2 regions of the Paenibacillus sp. DCT19 genome follow, and region 1 is predicted to be linked to the other one. Evidence: riboswitches for the same ligand, from Rfam matches in the RefSeq annotation. Region 1 holds a riboswitch; the other holds the start of a gene.
The links. A riboswitch is a leader RNA that binds a small molecule or an ion and turns the genes downstream of it on or off. The one in region 1 is predicted to bind thiamine pyrophosphate.

Region 2: linked by a shared signal. The riboswitch ahead of DMB88_RS16535 (NUDIX hydrolase) and the one ahead of thiC (phosphomethylpyrimidine synthase ThiC) in region 1 are both predicted to bind thiamine pyrophosphate.

What each region holds. Positions count from the first base shown of each region.
Region 1 is NZ_CP029639.1:747,430-754,992, forward strand. It holds partial or broken gene DMB88_RS03470 (Fe-Mn family superoxide dismutase) at 1-852, opposite strand, end outside; gene DMB88_RS03475 (alpha/beta hydrolase) at 1,075-2,088, opposite strand; gene DMB88_RS03480 (IclR family transcriptional regulator) at 2,432-3,175, shown strand; TPP riboswitch at 3,346-3,459, shown strand; gene thiC (phosphomethylpyrimidine synthase ThiC) at 3,840-5,624, shown strand; gene DMB88_RS30120 (hypothetical protein) at 5,774-5,917, opposite strand; gene DMB88_RS03490 (hypothetical protein) at 6,210-6,899, opposite strand; gene DMB88_RS30125 (hypothetical protein) at 7,067-7,234, opposite strand.
Region 2 is NZ_CP029639.1:3,616,611-3,624,173, reverse strand. It holds gene DMB88_RS16555 (oxidoreductase) at 1-483, shown strand, start outside; gene DMB88_RS16550 (hypothetical protein) at 509-904, shown strand; gene DMB88_RS16545 (TetR/AcrR family transcriptional regulator) at 983-1,663, shown strand; gene DMB88_RS16540 (SDR family oxidoreductase) at 1,704-2,537, shown strand; TPP riboswitch at 2,655-2,765, shown strand; gene DMB88_RS16535 (NUDIX hydrolase) at 2,840-3,268, shown strand; gene DMB88_RS16530 (LysR family transcriptional regulator) at 3,602-4,537, opposite strand; gene DMB88_RS16525 (glucose PTS transporter subunit IIA) at 4,750-6,609, shown strand; gene DMB88_RS16520 (glycoside hydrolase family 1 protein) at 6,627-7,563, shown strand, end outside.

The DNA.
Region 1 (7,563 bases):
GTTCCCAATGTTTTACGAGTTCAAAATTGTTTTTCTTTCTGGATTCCGCTAATTTTTTCTCAGCCGTATTTAATCCATCCACATAGGACTGATGATGCTTATCATGATGAATGCGCATGGTCAGCTCATCAATATGTGGCTCTAAGGCATTGTATGCATAAGGCAGTGGTGGCAGGGTATGTCCGCCAATCGGTACAGGGCGTTCCTTAACAGGTGGTGTTGCAGCTACGGAAGTGGTGGTGCTATCGCTTGTTTGTGTGGGGGCTGAGTGAATTGCTGGAGAGTTTTGAGTCTGAGTAGCAGATGCAGAAGCATTAGAGGTTTCTTTAGCCGATGTAGCTGCAGGCTTCTCTACACTTTCTCGTTGGGATGATTGAAGGAGACTGTCCAGCGTAAAAGGGGGATCCGCTGCAGAGTCTCTCAAGGGTCCGGGCCCACGAAGTGTATCTAACACACCAAGGAAATACTCCGATTCTCGAATAAAATGCAGAATAATAGCTTTGGCAGAGGGCACGGCCTGCACCGCAGCACTCTGCTCCAATAAAACATAGAGTTGCCGGATGAACTCTCTGGATTGTGCTATGCTCGCAGACACTAACTGTTCTACACTACGAAGAATATAGGGGCGGGAGCATGAGTTCCAGGTAACACTTGTTTGATTAGCTGGTTAGCTGTGTGTTCACTGTTTGAAAATGCTACTTCCCATTCCTCCAGTAGTTTGACATATTCAGGTTCAAGGTCAGGTACAAGTGTACGAATAACAAGGGTGTGTTCTTTCTCTTGTTCTTTCCAGAAACGAATTTCTTCTAATATACGCAGGGGTAAGAGTGGTCCATATCCTTTCCATTGCATATCCAAGCATCCTCCCGTCATTGATATGATTCCGAATCCATTTCACCTTTAACATCGAGATGGGGCTAAAACAGCCAGATCTCTTTATCCTCGAACATGTCGTGCATAGCCATCGCAACAATATATTCATTAATGATGTTGTCCTATGTATATAAAAAAAGAGCCCCATAAGGGCTCATTCGTAGTTCGTATTCAGGCGCGATACACTTCAGGGCATGAACATTAATATCGATCCAGATCATCACTGGTGGTCTTCGTTACATGGCTCAGGAAGGTTGATACGCGGCGCAGGTATTCTTTGGGATGCTCACGGAAGATTAACTCATGGTGGGAACCGTCCACGATCCATTCCTCTGAATTCGGATTGGTTTGATTGGCGGCGAGTAGCTCCGCGATTGGATAAGGCGCCTTCTCGTCTTCCGTACCGTGAATGAAGAAAATCGGGAAAGGATAATCCTCTTTTTTGACCTCTTGATACGGAATTTGCTGTAATCCAGTGCCGTTCAGAACCGGGAACAACAGCTTCATAATCTCAAGTGTAGGTTGGCGCGGAAGATCGATCTGATTATGAATGTTGTGATACAGCGTATCTGGTTCAAGTAAAAATGTGCTGTCCAGAATCATCGCATCAACATCCTCGGTAAGAAGGCCTGTCTGTAATGCTGTGCCTGCACCCATGGAGAATCCCCATACGACGAGCTCCTCAGCACCTCGTTGCTTCGCCGTTTGAATGGCGCCCAGCAATTGTTGTGATTCCGCTTTGCCGCCTGTAGCGACGGCTTTATTCACCTGAGATGCAAAACCATAATCGAACATAATGACGTTAAATCCAAGTTGGTGCGCATAATGGGCAAGGTCATACATCGGAACCCAGGTTTCCTCACGGTTGGCACCATAGCCATGACTGAAGATAATCGTTTTGTTCACATCTTTGTCGGCAGGAATGTACCAGCCCTGCATCGTTCGGCTTCCGTCTGCCGCAGGGAATGTTATGTCTTCGTACTTCATATTCCTCGCTTGCATCGGATTAGAGAAGACAGGGGCTACCGTTGGGTTGGATAAGACCCAGGCGATGTAACCGTGTAGTGCAATAAAACAAAAGAGTAGAAAAAATACCACGGAGAGCAGCAACGCTACGATAATATGCTTGAACCGAATCAGCCTTGGCGATAACGAAGTAGGCAGATCGGACACTTTCGTTTGCAGCGGGGCTTCGCTCTGGGATGTCGAATACATGATTGCCCCTCCTTATAAGTTCAGATGAAATTGAGGATAACAACGAGAACCATCAACCCATATACGTAGTTCCTAAGTCACAGGAACGAATGATACAAATGCATAATCTATCTTTATCGTATGTTCCTATATAACCAAAGTCAATTGATTGGCAGCATTTGTTACGCAATTGTTATATAGTCCTGAGAGGATCTGGTTAACATTTCCTAAGCGTACAAATCGCGGAATATTTAGTCTTATAAAAAGGAGAATATTGCCCCTTTTTAGTTTACAGATGAGATCGTTTCTCATATAATTTATGTAACCAAGTTTCATGTGATGAAACATGAGGAGGCTTAGTGTCATGGAAGACCGCAAGTTGACCGTCAGGGCTGTGGAACGAGCCTTGGATATATTATTGTGCTTCACAACTCGGAGTGATCTGGGGCTTACCGAGATTGCAAGCCAGATTGGTCTGCACAAAAGCACGGTGCACCGGCTGATGGCAACCTTGGAAGAACGGGGATTTGTTATCCGGGATGCAGCTACCGAGAAGTATCGGCTTGGCATCCGCATCTGGGAGCTGTCCGCTCATATGTCCCGTAGTGATGACCCAGCTATCCTTCTTCTTCCTGCGATGGAGCGTCTGAGAGATCGACTCGGGGAGACGGTTAGCTTGTATTTGCGGGATGGCAGTGAACGGATTCGGATTCAGGCTGTTCAGAGCGATCAGGCTATACGGCGTGTAGCTCCTGTTGGTGTGCGCCTTCCTTTATCCGTAGGTGCGTCCAGTAAGGTGCTAATGGCCTTTGCTACGGAAGAGGATCGTGAGGAGCTGATGAATGGGCCGGAGTGGCCTGTCTTTATCGATCCTAAGGTCTATCTCGCGCAGATGAAGGATATTCTGGAGCATGGTTATGCAACGAGCTATGAGGAGCGTGAACCGGGAGCTGCGGCGGTATCTGTACCGATTATGGATCGCAAAGGCCAAATCGCTGCTGCATTGTCTGTATCAGGACCTGTCAGCCGTCTATCACAAGAGACGTTACATGAGTATGCACCCGTGTTGAAAGAAGCAGCTGCTCAGATGGGCTTGATGTTATCTTAACGAGTTTGTTCAACCACAACGCTCTTATGGAACATATATGTCATGATGAATCTGCTGATTCTGGAACATAAAGGTTGTTTTTCGTTCTCGGTTGAGCTATCCTGATATGGACAGCCCAGCCGGGCTTGATGAATTGAATATGACACTGCGGTATACTTGCCGCAACTTGTTAACGTTACTAGGGGAGTCCGAATTGTCCGGACTGAGACGGAATCGCATGAGATTCTGGACCCTTTGCACCTGATCTGGATCATACCAGCGTAGGGAAGTAATCGGCCAATCAACCACGAACATCAATGGGATGTAACCTATGGCTGAACTCAATTAGAGTTCGGTAATCGGTACATCATTGGTGATGGACATAGCCGGTTCCCTCGGGAACCGGCTTTTTTTATATACAGTGAGCAGAGACAAGATTTAGACTTCAGAGTTACTTTCGTAAAAAGAGCGGAGGTAGGTATCTGTTGTGGAATCTATTCAATTAGTTAGGTGAATGAACCTTACTCTGCTGCATGTTGTCTTACTGTATATGTCTCTCTAGGTAAGGTTGTCCTTGCTCCTTATATGGATGGTCTCCAGATTAGATGCGCTCGCATGGAAAAGAAGTGATGCAGTCGTGAAGACCAATGAGGAGGAGACAAAGACGATGAGTACAGAACAACCAATGATGGGACAAGGGAATACAGAAGCGCAGGCGGCAAAAGAAACAGGTTCGGCTGGAGGGGTTCAACCTTTTCCCGGCAGCCGTAAAGTATACATTCAGGGCTCACGTCCGGACATTGCTGTACCTGAGCGTGAAATAGCTCTTCATGACACGAGTACTCCCCAAGGGGTGGAGCATAATGAGCCGCTGCGTGTGTACGATACGAGCGGCCCGATGACCGACCCTGAATTTCACGCAGACATCCGGGCAGGACTACCTGCACTCCGCACACGCTGGATTACGGAGCGTGAGGATGTGGAGGCTTATGCAGGACGTACGGTGCAACCGGAAGATAACGGGCTCAAGGCGGGGAGTAGAAGAACCGGAGCTGAAGCTTACCCAGGCTTGCGTGGCAAGCCGCTGCGGGCTCAGGCTGGACGATGTGTAACGCAGATGCACTATGCACGCCAAGGCATCATTACGCCAGAGATGGAGTTTGCCGCGATTCGTGAGGGAGTAGAGCCGGAGTTTGTGCGACAAGAACTGGCCAGTGGCCGAGCGATTCTACCATCCAACATCAATCATCCTGAAAGTGAGCCGATGTTGATTGGTCGTCATTTTCATGTGAAGATCAATGCGAATATCGGGAATTCTGCCGTCTCCTCCTCCATCGAAGAAGAAGTGGAGAAGATGACCTGGGCTGTACGCTGGGGCTCGGATACCGTTATGGATCTGTCGACAGGAAAGGATATCCATACTACGCGGGAATGGATCATTCGTAATTCTCCAGTACCGATCGGAACTGTGCCACTCTATCAGGCGCTGGAGAAGGTCAATGGCGAAGCAGAAGCACTAACGTGGGAATTGTACCGAGACACACTCATTGAGCAGGCAGAGCAAGGCGTAGACTATTTCACGATCCATGCAGGCGTCTTACTGCGCTATATCCCGATGACAGCCAAACGTATGACAGGCATTGTGTCCCGGGGTGGATCTATTATGGCTGCGTGGTGTTTGGCACATCATCAAGAGAACTTTTTGTATACGCATTTTGAAGAAATCTGTGAAATTATGAAAAGGTATGATGTGGCATTCTCGCTTGGGGATGGATTGCGTCCGGGGAGTATCTATGATGCCAATGACGAGGCTCAGATGGCCGAGCTGGCTACACTGGGCGAGTTAACGCAGATTGCGTGGAAGCATGATGTACAGGTGATGATTGAAGGGCCGGGGCATGTGCCGATGCATAAGATCAAGGAGAATGTGGATCTACAGATGGAAATCTGTAAAGAGGCTCCGTTCTATACCTTGGGTCCACTGACAACGGACATTGCTCCAGGTTATGATCACATTACTTCAGCTATTGGAGCGGCGATGATTGGCTGGTTCGGGACATCCATGCTCTGTTATGTTACACCGAAGGAACATTTGGGGCTGCCTAACAAGGATGATGTACGAGAGGGAGTCATCGCCTACAAAATTGCAGCACATGCCGCTGACCTAGCCAAAGGTCATCCTCGAGCTCAACGCCGAGATGATGCGCTGTCCAAGGCTAGATTCGAATTCCGCTGGCGCGACCAATTTAACTTGTCGCTTGACCCTGAACGGGCGCTCTCTTACCATGACGAGACATTGCCTGCTGAGGGAGCTAAGGAAGCCCATTTCTGCTCGATGTGTGGGCCGAAGTTCTGTAGTATGCGAATTACGCAAGACATTCGTGCATTTGCTGCAGACAAGGGGTTGTCCGAAGATGATGCGGTAGCCGCAGGGATGCAGGCGAAGGCTGAAGAATATCGGATGCGGTAGGTGAGATTGGAGATTGATAGTGCAGCAAAAAAAAAAAACAGTTCATCACATAAAATGAGTGATGAACTGTTTTTTGTTTGTAGCCTTCAGAATTGCTCTTTTGGTTTGACTAAATATTGGCCGTCGTTCACAGATATCTCTACTATAGTTTACTTCATTTTACTCCAAATTCGAAACAGAATACCTGCAATGACAAATAGTATGCCGTCTGCTAATTTAAGACTTCCACCGTAGATAAATGCAGAACAGGCCAAGCCTATAATAAACAAAATTAGAATGTATAAGAAACGCACTAACATTCACTCCTCTACAATAAATGGAACTGTGCTTAACATATCTTAAGAGTGTGAACAATAATTCAAATTTATCTAATAAGATATAATGTTCTTAATACTCAGAGTAAATTAATAATAGAAATTTTTTAGTGTTCCTCTGGAATCATTATTGGCCGAACCCGAAAAACTAACGCTCAAAGCTCCGAAAGTTAATCCAACACTATGTAAGCCATAAAATACATATTAATATTAAATAGACTAGATACAAAAGTATAAAACTAGTGCCCTAATCTACTCCCCATTCCAACATTCAATGCGGTGCTATGCCTAGCTTCTTCTCCAAATACGTTGCAAGCAATGCCAAAGGGCTATGGATCGCAATACCGGTCTCTACTGTAACTCGCGCAGCAGCGGGCGCCATGGATAATTGGGCTGCGACTACCGTTTTGCCGGGATGCTGCCCAGCAATGTACTGTAATCCTTCACGTACTGCTGCAAGATAACCTTCCTTGTCACCGCGCATAATCAATTGAAACGTCTCAGGAATGCACACGGCTTCTGGCTGAGGCACCTCGGTAACACAGTTCTGCTCTTTCTCATAATCTTGCTGTAAAGCCCGATACACCCGTGCCATTGTACCTTCAATTGTAGCTGGATTGGTAAAAGCGAATATGTATTCATTGTCCATCCGTTGTATCTTCGCTAGTAGTGGATCATCAATGCCAATGACAGGAATGGCAATCTTTCGTGCTTCCTGTTCCAGAACAGCAGCAAACAGGGTGCAGGTCACGAGAATGGCATCGGTATGGCAGCGCTCAATCCATTGCAGGGTTTGAGATACTTTGTCCTTCGTTATTGCGTCAGAGAAGCCTTCATCATGTTTAAGCCGATCCAGACCGGGATCAACATAATGCACGAGTTCCACCGCATAGGCAGACAAAGCTTCTTCGACCAGGGTAATGTTGGAATAGTGAGCGTGAAAACAACTGATGGTAAGCATAGTATTTCTCCCCCTAATGGCTTCAGCTGCCTGTGAGCAGCCTAGGCTTGCCAAAGTTTTAACCCATTATAGAGGATAGGCGAATAACCGTCATCCCTAGCGTTCTGGAAGGACGGTAAGCTGATTGTAACCGAATAAGAACAAGAGACCGGTTAGAGCATGATATGTTAACGCATAGAAGGCGCAGCATTCTTATTCGCGATCTTTTGTTGCAAAATTTCATGAAAGGATAGACCTTGAGTGCTCTCATTCTCCTTTTTTGGAGCATTGGTCGCCGTGTTGCGCGGATATTGGTGGTGATACGGGATCATTTGCTGAATAGGCATGCGGATCATCTTGGTTCCTCCTTTGATGCGTAATTTATGTATTCATGATTTATAGGTATATGTGACTTGTTATATGAATTGGGCAAATTTATGATGTAATTCCAATTGGATTGTAGTGATTTTACCCGGTATTTGAGAGATGTAAACGTTTTTAGGGAAATTCAGGAATAAAGGACTGCATTTCGAAGAGGGTAAATGGGAGGATAGAATCGGTTGTTAAGTGAATAGACCCAATTTTAAATAAGTCAACCATGACCTAATTGAGACATATTGTCTGGTTGAATAGGTATGGGAAATGCTAAGTAACTTGGTACCTTAGACCGTTGTTTGGAGGGGAG
Region 2 (7,563 bases), 2.9 Mb from region 1:
ATTCAGCTGGTCGTACCAAGCATGCGAAAAAACAAGTTCGGTAAGATTGTGAATGTATCTTCAATGGGCGGGAAGATATGGACTAACTTCGGTGCCTGGTACCATGCGACCAAGTTTGCAGTGGAAGGTCTTTCGGATTGCCTGCGACTGGAACTTGAACCCTTCGGCATTGACGTGATTGTGGTAGAACCGGGCGGTATCAAAACAGATTGGGGTATCATTGCTGCCGAGCATCTGAAAAAAGTATCAGCGAATGGCCCATATGCTGAAGCCGCAAACAAGTCAGCAGAGGGTATGATCAAAAACTATACAGGCAATCAGCTTTCAAAACCGGAACTTATCGCACGTACCATTGGTAAAGCCGTGACGGTAAGAAGACCGAAAACACGTTATCTGGTAGGATTTATGGCAAAACCGATGGTATTTATGAAAAATGTATTTGGAGATCGTGCTTACGACAGAATTATTAAAATGTTTGGATAATTTAAAATAGAGGAGTGTGTCTAACATGTCTACATTTGATTCGAAATTACCAAAAACAACAACGTATTGGAAAGAAGACGGGATTTTCTTTATCAAACACACAAACTTCATGCTGAATATGGATGAAATACATGCGATTGGAGAATTGTTAAAAGACGCTCATCGAGATAAAAACACAACGGCAATCGTCATTAACAATCGTGAAGCAAAAGGAGCCTGGACTCAGGAAGCCAATCAGGTATGGATGGAAGTCACAGCGGAATTTGATTATATTATGCCCAAAAAAGTCGCAACATTAACCAATGATGCAATTGCTACGATGCAAATTAACCGGCTGACCAGAAGCCATGGAGCGGAGAAAATGTCACGAGCATTTTGTAATGATTATGATGAATCGGTAAAAGCATTTTTCAAGGAGTAAACGACAGACCATTCTGCTTGGATTGTAACTCCAGATCGATGAGCAATCTAAAAAGAATCGAATGGAGTGATTGGTATTATGGCTAAACGAGCAATGACACCAGAAGCCAAAGCATTAAAAGCTAAAGCTATTATGGATCAGGCTGCTGAACTTATTTTGACCTCCGAGTACGAAAAAATAAAAATGTCAGATATCGCTAAAAGAATGGGGATGTCCAACGGAATTTTATTTGTTTATTTCAAAACAAAGGAAGCGTTATTCTTCAGTCTGTTATGCAGAGAGTATGAGAAGCGACTTGCGTCATTAACTGAATTGGTGAAAGAAGTGTCCATTCACAGCTTCGCTGATTTTAAACACCTGTTGATGACTGAACTCAAAGAACTGATTGAGGATAATGGTCTATACATCAAATTGGAATCGATGAGAACTGCTGTTTTTGAAAAAAATGTAGATGCTGAAACCATGCTGAATCATAAACTGAATCTGTACACGTTAATGTCCGAACTTGTGACTATGATTTGTGCAGAAAATGCAGTAACACCCGATGATGTCATGGAAATTCTTCAAGCCGAAGCATCCATCATCACAGGTTGCAAGCTATCAGCCACATTACCCGAAGAGGTCATGGAGATAATCAAGCAGAACGGTCTGGATGGACTTCAACGCAACTTCAACGAGGATGTTCTGAAAACGATGAGTTGTTATCTGGACGGATACCATATGAATTACATCTCTAAAATGAATAAAGACACACAATGAGCAAGCAGAGTATAAAAAACTAAAATGGAGGCGTTATTATATGAAAACATGGTTTATTACAGGAACATCGAGTGGTTTTGGACGTAGTCTTACAGAGTTGTTGTTGGAACGTGGTGATCGTGTGGCAGCTACGGTTCGCAAAGAAAATGCGCTACATGACTTAAAAGATCGCTATGGAGATCAATTATGGGTGGCTACGTTGGATGTAACCGACACTCCGGCCATTAAAAACGTGGTTAATCAAGCTTTTGAGGAACTAGGACAAATTGATGTTGTGGTCAACAATGCAGGATATGGGCTGTTTGGAGCAGCCGAGGAAGTAAGTGATGAACAAATTATTCATCAGTTCAATACCAATGTTATCGGGTCTATCCAGGTGATTCGTGCAGCATTACCACACCTTCGTGCTCAAGGGGGAGGCCGAATCTTCCAACTTTCCAGTATGGGTGGTCAAGTTGCGTTCCCGGCTCTAAGTATCTATCATGCAACCAAGTGGGCTATGGAAGGATTTATCGAATCTCTCGTTCAGGAAGTAGCTTCGTTTAATATACAAGCAACGCTTGTTGAACCGGGCAGTGCACGAACTAACTTTGGTGGCAGCAGTATGATGGCAGGTGTGCCTATGAGTGAATATGAAAATACGCCTGTAGGCTATATTCGCCAAATGTCACAAGAGGCGGGCGATAACCAATTCCCTGGTGATCCGGTAAAAATGGCACAGGCGATCATTAATGCAGCTGATTCCGAGGAAACTACTCTTCGTCTAACACTGGGGAGTGATGCCTATGAATTGGTTTCTAAAAGTTTGGCTTCACGTTTGGCTGCGCTAGAGGAGCAGAAGGAGGTAGCTCTTTCAACAGATTTTGAAAATTGAATCGAAAATATAGCGGCACTTGGTCGATCTGCTAAAAGTCGTGTAACTAATCGGTAGGTTAGCGTAGCATTCGTTGATTATCTTCATCGAGTTGTAGTAAACTCATTTAATGTAAAATAAAATATATGCGGGAGCTTGTGGGATCAGGCTGAGAGTACGACTAAACCGTCGTAGACCGAAAATACCTGTTGGGTAATGCCATCGTAGGGAAGCACATTTTGCGCTTATTTGTCATGTTAACGTGCGCTGTACTTGCTCCTGCAGGTACAGCGTTTTTATTTATTTGAAAGGAGATCGGTATTTTGAAAAGAATCGATGTAGCATATGCCTTAATCACTGATCAAACAAACACTAAAATCTTAATGGTTCAAAATAGAGATGGAGGCCGATGGACACTTCCTGGAGGAGCAGTGGAAAAAAATGAAACGTTTGAAGAAGCGGCCATTAGGGAGGCTAAAGAAGAGACTGGACTAGACATAAGATTAATAGGTGTAGTTGCATTAAATGAATATCAAGTTGAAAAGGAATCAGAGCACATTGTTTATGTTACGTTTAGATCCTCGATAATAGGCGGAAAGGAAAAAATTAATAGGCCAGATGAAATAATGAAAATATCGTGGATCGATGTTGAACAGGCCGATAGTTTGATGCCTTACTATCATCAGAATGGACTTAGCGAGATAGTAAGAAACAACGTTCACGTATCATACATTGATGAAGGGAAATTCTAACTAAACGAGTTAAGCTAACGGGAAACGATAGTTCAATACTACAAAGAAAGCAGCGGATCAACTCGATCTGCTGCTTTTGTTCAACTAACGGGCAGGAACGTAGCGCTAATTCAATAAATTAACAGGCAGGTTAGTTCAAAAAACATGAAAGTTGCAAAAATAACATGATCGGCTGTTGTGCAATAAGATGTCATCTTTCAGAGATAGTACTATGTACCTCAAGTAGGATGACTGGAGTCACTGCACTGACATATTGATAATTAATTCGGTGAACATAATCAGTGTTGTATTTGTTATCGGATTTAGATGTTAATTCAACTTATATTAAACAAATTAATTAATTAGGTTCTGAACCTTTTCATAATTTTTGATAAGTACAGTTAAACCTTCGTTTTGCTCCAGTTCACTAACGATTTCATCAACAAAAATTTGAATCGCCTCTTGAATATCCGGTTTCAAATATTGATTGATGAGGAGATAAATCATTCTCTGTGGCGGAGGGTTATCAAACAAAGAATACGTGATAGATGGATTTAATTTCATGAGTTTATTTGCGAGACTCATGGGAATAATGGACCAATTATTTACTTCGTCAAAATAACTTAACAGCATTGATGCAGTGCCTAAAATGATCTTTTTTCTTTTTGAGTATGGAAAATAACGGTTATGCCAAAGAGTGAATTTTTCTGACCAAGTTAAGTAAATTTCGTCTTCTGATTTCAGGTCTCTATTATCAAGGGTTTGAGCGTATAAAGAATATTGGTTATACACCAATACCATATCCTCTTGATACAAAGGGACAAATTTAACACTTGGATAATTATAGAGACCTGACACAATACCGATATCACAAATTTGTTTATCAACCATAGGGTGTATTTTGCTTGAATGATTAGTTTGTATGTTTAAAACAATATGGTCATGATTCTTCATCATCTTTTTATAAACTTCAACGAACATAAAGCTGTTGATCATATCTACTGCACTAACTCGTAATTCAGTATAGTTTTCAAAACTATTCAGATTTTGTGCTTCCTGCCAAAGAACAGACCATTGTTTTGCAATGGATAAGAAGTTTTGCCCTTGGGGAGTTAAAGTAAGTGACTTGATTCCTTTCTGTCGATAAAAAAGCTTTGTTCCTAATTTACCCTCCAACTGTTGAATTCTGTTTGTTGCAGTACTTTGACTGATATACAGGGACTGAGATCCTCTCAGAATGCTTCCATGTTCGACGACAGCTAGAAAAGTTTCAATTTCCTCATGATTCATAAATCAATTTCCCCTTTGAATTAAATATCCAATTAATCGATATTTTATATTACAAATATCGGTTTTACAATCTTCTATAGGACTTTTATAATGAAAGCGTAATCAGACAGGGCCTGATGATTATATTTAAATTTTATACCAATTGCTTTATTGGTTTTGCTTAATTAACATGCATTTTAAACATCATGGATTATACGAAAAGGGGAACCTTTATGGATTTCAAAAAAATCACAGATGAAATCGTTCAAAAAAGTGGTGGAGAAGAGAATATTGTTTCTTTATCACATTGTATGACCCGTCTACGTTTTATCGTGAAAGATGAGAAGAAACCTGATCTGGAAGGACTCAAATCGATTGACGGTGTGATTTCGGCAGTATTCGGTGCCGGGCAACTTCAAGTCATCATGGGTAAGAATTTGTTACCTGCTTATGACATGATCATGAAAAAATACCGCTTTTCTGGTGAGGAAGGCGGCTCTATGCCAGAAAAAGAGAAGAAGCCAAGAACGATTAAAAGCCTTCTTCTTGATCTGATAAATTTCATTGCAGGTTCCGTGAGCCCGATGATTACCGGGTTGATTGCAGGTGGAATGCTGAAGCTTATGCTTATGATCATCGTAATGATTTTACCTTCATTCGACAAAACTGAGTCCTATTCATTAATCAATTTTCTAGCTGATGTTCCGTTTTACTTTATGCCTATTTTTGTAGCATACGGGGCTTCAAGAAAACTTGGTTCAAATCCGATTTATGCCATTTTTGTTGCTTGTGTATTAGTATATCCCGGGTTTGTAGCATTGGTGGAAAATGGAGGAACAACTCATATCTTTGGTTTGCCTGTTTTACTGATCAAATATTCAAGCACTATGATTCCTGCGTTACTTTCTACTGTAGCTGTTTATTATCTTGAAAAATTTTTCAACAAGATTATTCCAGGTATTTTAAAATCGGTTTTGGTTGGTATGTTGACGGTTTTAACAGCGTCTATTTTAACTTTTGTTGTGTTTGGACCTTTCGGTAACTTGATTGGCAACATTGTTGTTGGTGGATTTTTATGGACACAAGGAACTATTGGTCCTGTTGTTGTTGGTTTGTTAGCGGCCCTCTTGCCGTTCTTGGTAATGACTGGTACACATACTGTAATTGCTCCTTTTATGGTACAGAGTTTCGCGAATCCAGGGTATGATCCGTATTTCAAACCGGCGTTGATTCTTCATGCAATGGCAGAAGGAGGGGCTGCTATCGGGGTAGGTCTCCGTGCTAAGAGCAAAACTCTGCGTTCAGAGGCTTTGGCAATTGGATTTGGATCTATTTTTGCAGGAATTACAGAACCAGCTATTTACGGTATTGCTTTGAAATACAAAAAACCGCTTATTGGAGTCATGGCTGGTGGGGCTGTGGGTGGTATTGTTGCAGGTTTATTTGGAGCACGAGCATACATCATGGGTAAAACAACCATTTTAGCAATGCCAATTTTCCAAGAAACGCTGATCACTATGCTTATAGCCTGTATCGTGGCAATCGTTGTTTCGGCTATTGTGGCATTCATCTTAGGTATCGATGAAGGTGAGCAGCTGAAACAGCAAAATAATGTTACGTCCACCCCACGGGTTAGCGAGTCTGAAACACAAATAGTCTCCATTGTCGATGGTGTTTCATTCCCGTTGTCGGAAGTGAAAGACGAAGTTTTCTCTACAAAAGCAATGGGAGAAGGAATTGCCTTTACTGCAAAAGATAACGTCGTCGTTTCACCTTGTAGTGGCGTATTGACAACAGTATTTAAAGGAGGTCATGCCTATGGAATAACAAGGGATGACGGAGTTGAAATCCTGATTCATATCGGAATCAATACCGTGTCTCTGAAGGGCAAGGGCTTTAACATAAAGGTCCAGCAGGGCCAACGTATACAAGCTGGAGAAGAACTTGTCACACTTGATTTGGACTATTTGAAAACAACCAACTTGGATTTGTCGGTATTACTCATTTTTACAGATCCGAAAGAGAAAGAAATTCAGTTGTTGGGATACGGAGAAGTGCTAAATGGGCAAAACCCAGTAGCCGAGATTAAATAATGGGGAGAGTGCACAACATGAACAACACGTATAAAGATCAATTTCCTGAGAACTTTTTGTGGGGGGGAGCGATTGCTGCCAATCAGGCAGAAGGTGGATGGGTAGATGGCAAGGGCTTGGACTTGGCCAGTTGCTTTTTGAAAGGATTATCTGACGTAGGATCTTTCAGTGTACCAAAACAAGGAGAATATCATCCGCTGGAAAAAGGAATTGATTTTTATCATCGATTCAAGGAAGATATTAAACTGTTTGCAGAAATGGGTTTTAAAATTTTCAGAACATCTATCAACTGGACCAGAATATTTCCTAATGGCGATGACGACCAGCCAAACGAAAAGGGATTGCAGTTTTACGATGAACTGTTCGATGAGCTGTTGAAATATGGAATTGAACCACTCGTTACCATTTCACACTATGAAACGCCATATAATCTCGTAGAGAAATATGACAGCTGGAGAAATCGAAAATTAATTGATTTTTACGAGCGGTACTGTGAAGTCATCTTTAATCGATATAAAAACAAAGTGAAATACTGGATGACATTCAATGAACTTAACAATATGAGAAGAAATCCATTTTATGTGGGTGGAATCATCTATAAAGAAAATGAGAATCGCATGCAAGCGATCTATCAAGCCAGTCATCATATGTTTGTGGCAAATGCAAAGGCGATTAAACTGTGTCGTGCAATCATCCCAAATGCACAAATTGGTTGTATGATGTCACTGAGTAATATCTATCCACATACGTGCGATCCGGTCGCTGTATTTGAAACGCAGGACATTCGAAGAAGAGCTTTGTTCTTTCCCGATGTCATGTTAAGAGGATATTATCCAACATATGTTTATCGTCTTTGGAAAGAGAATGATTGTCATATCGAAATGCACGATGAGGACCTAGAACTCATGAAATCCTACACGAACGATTTCTTGGCTTTCAGTTACTACAGAACGA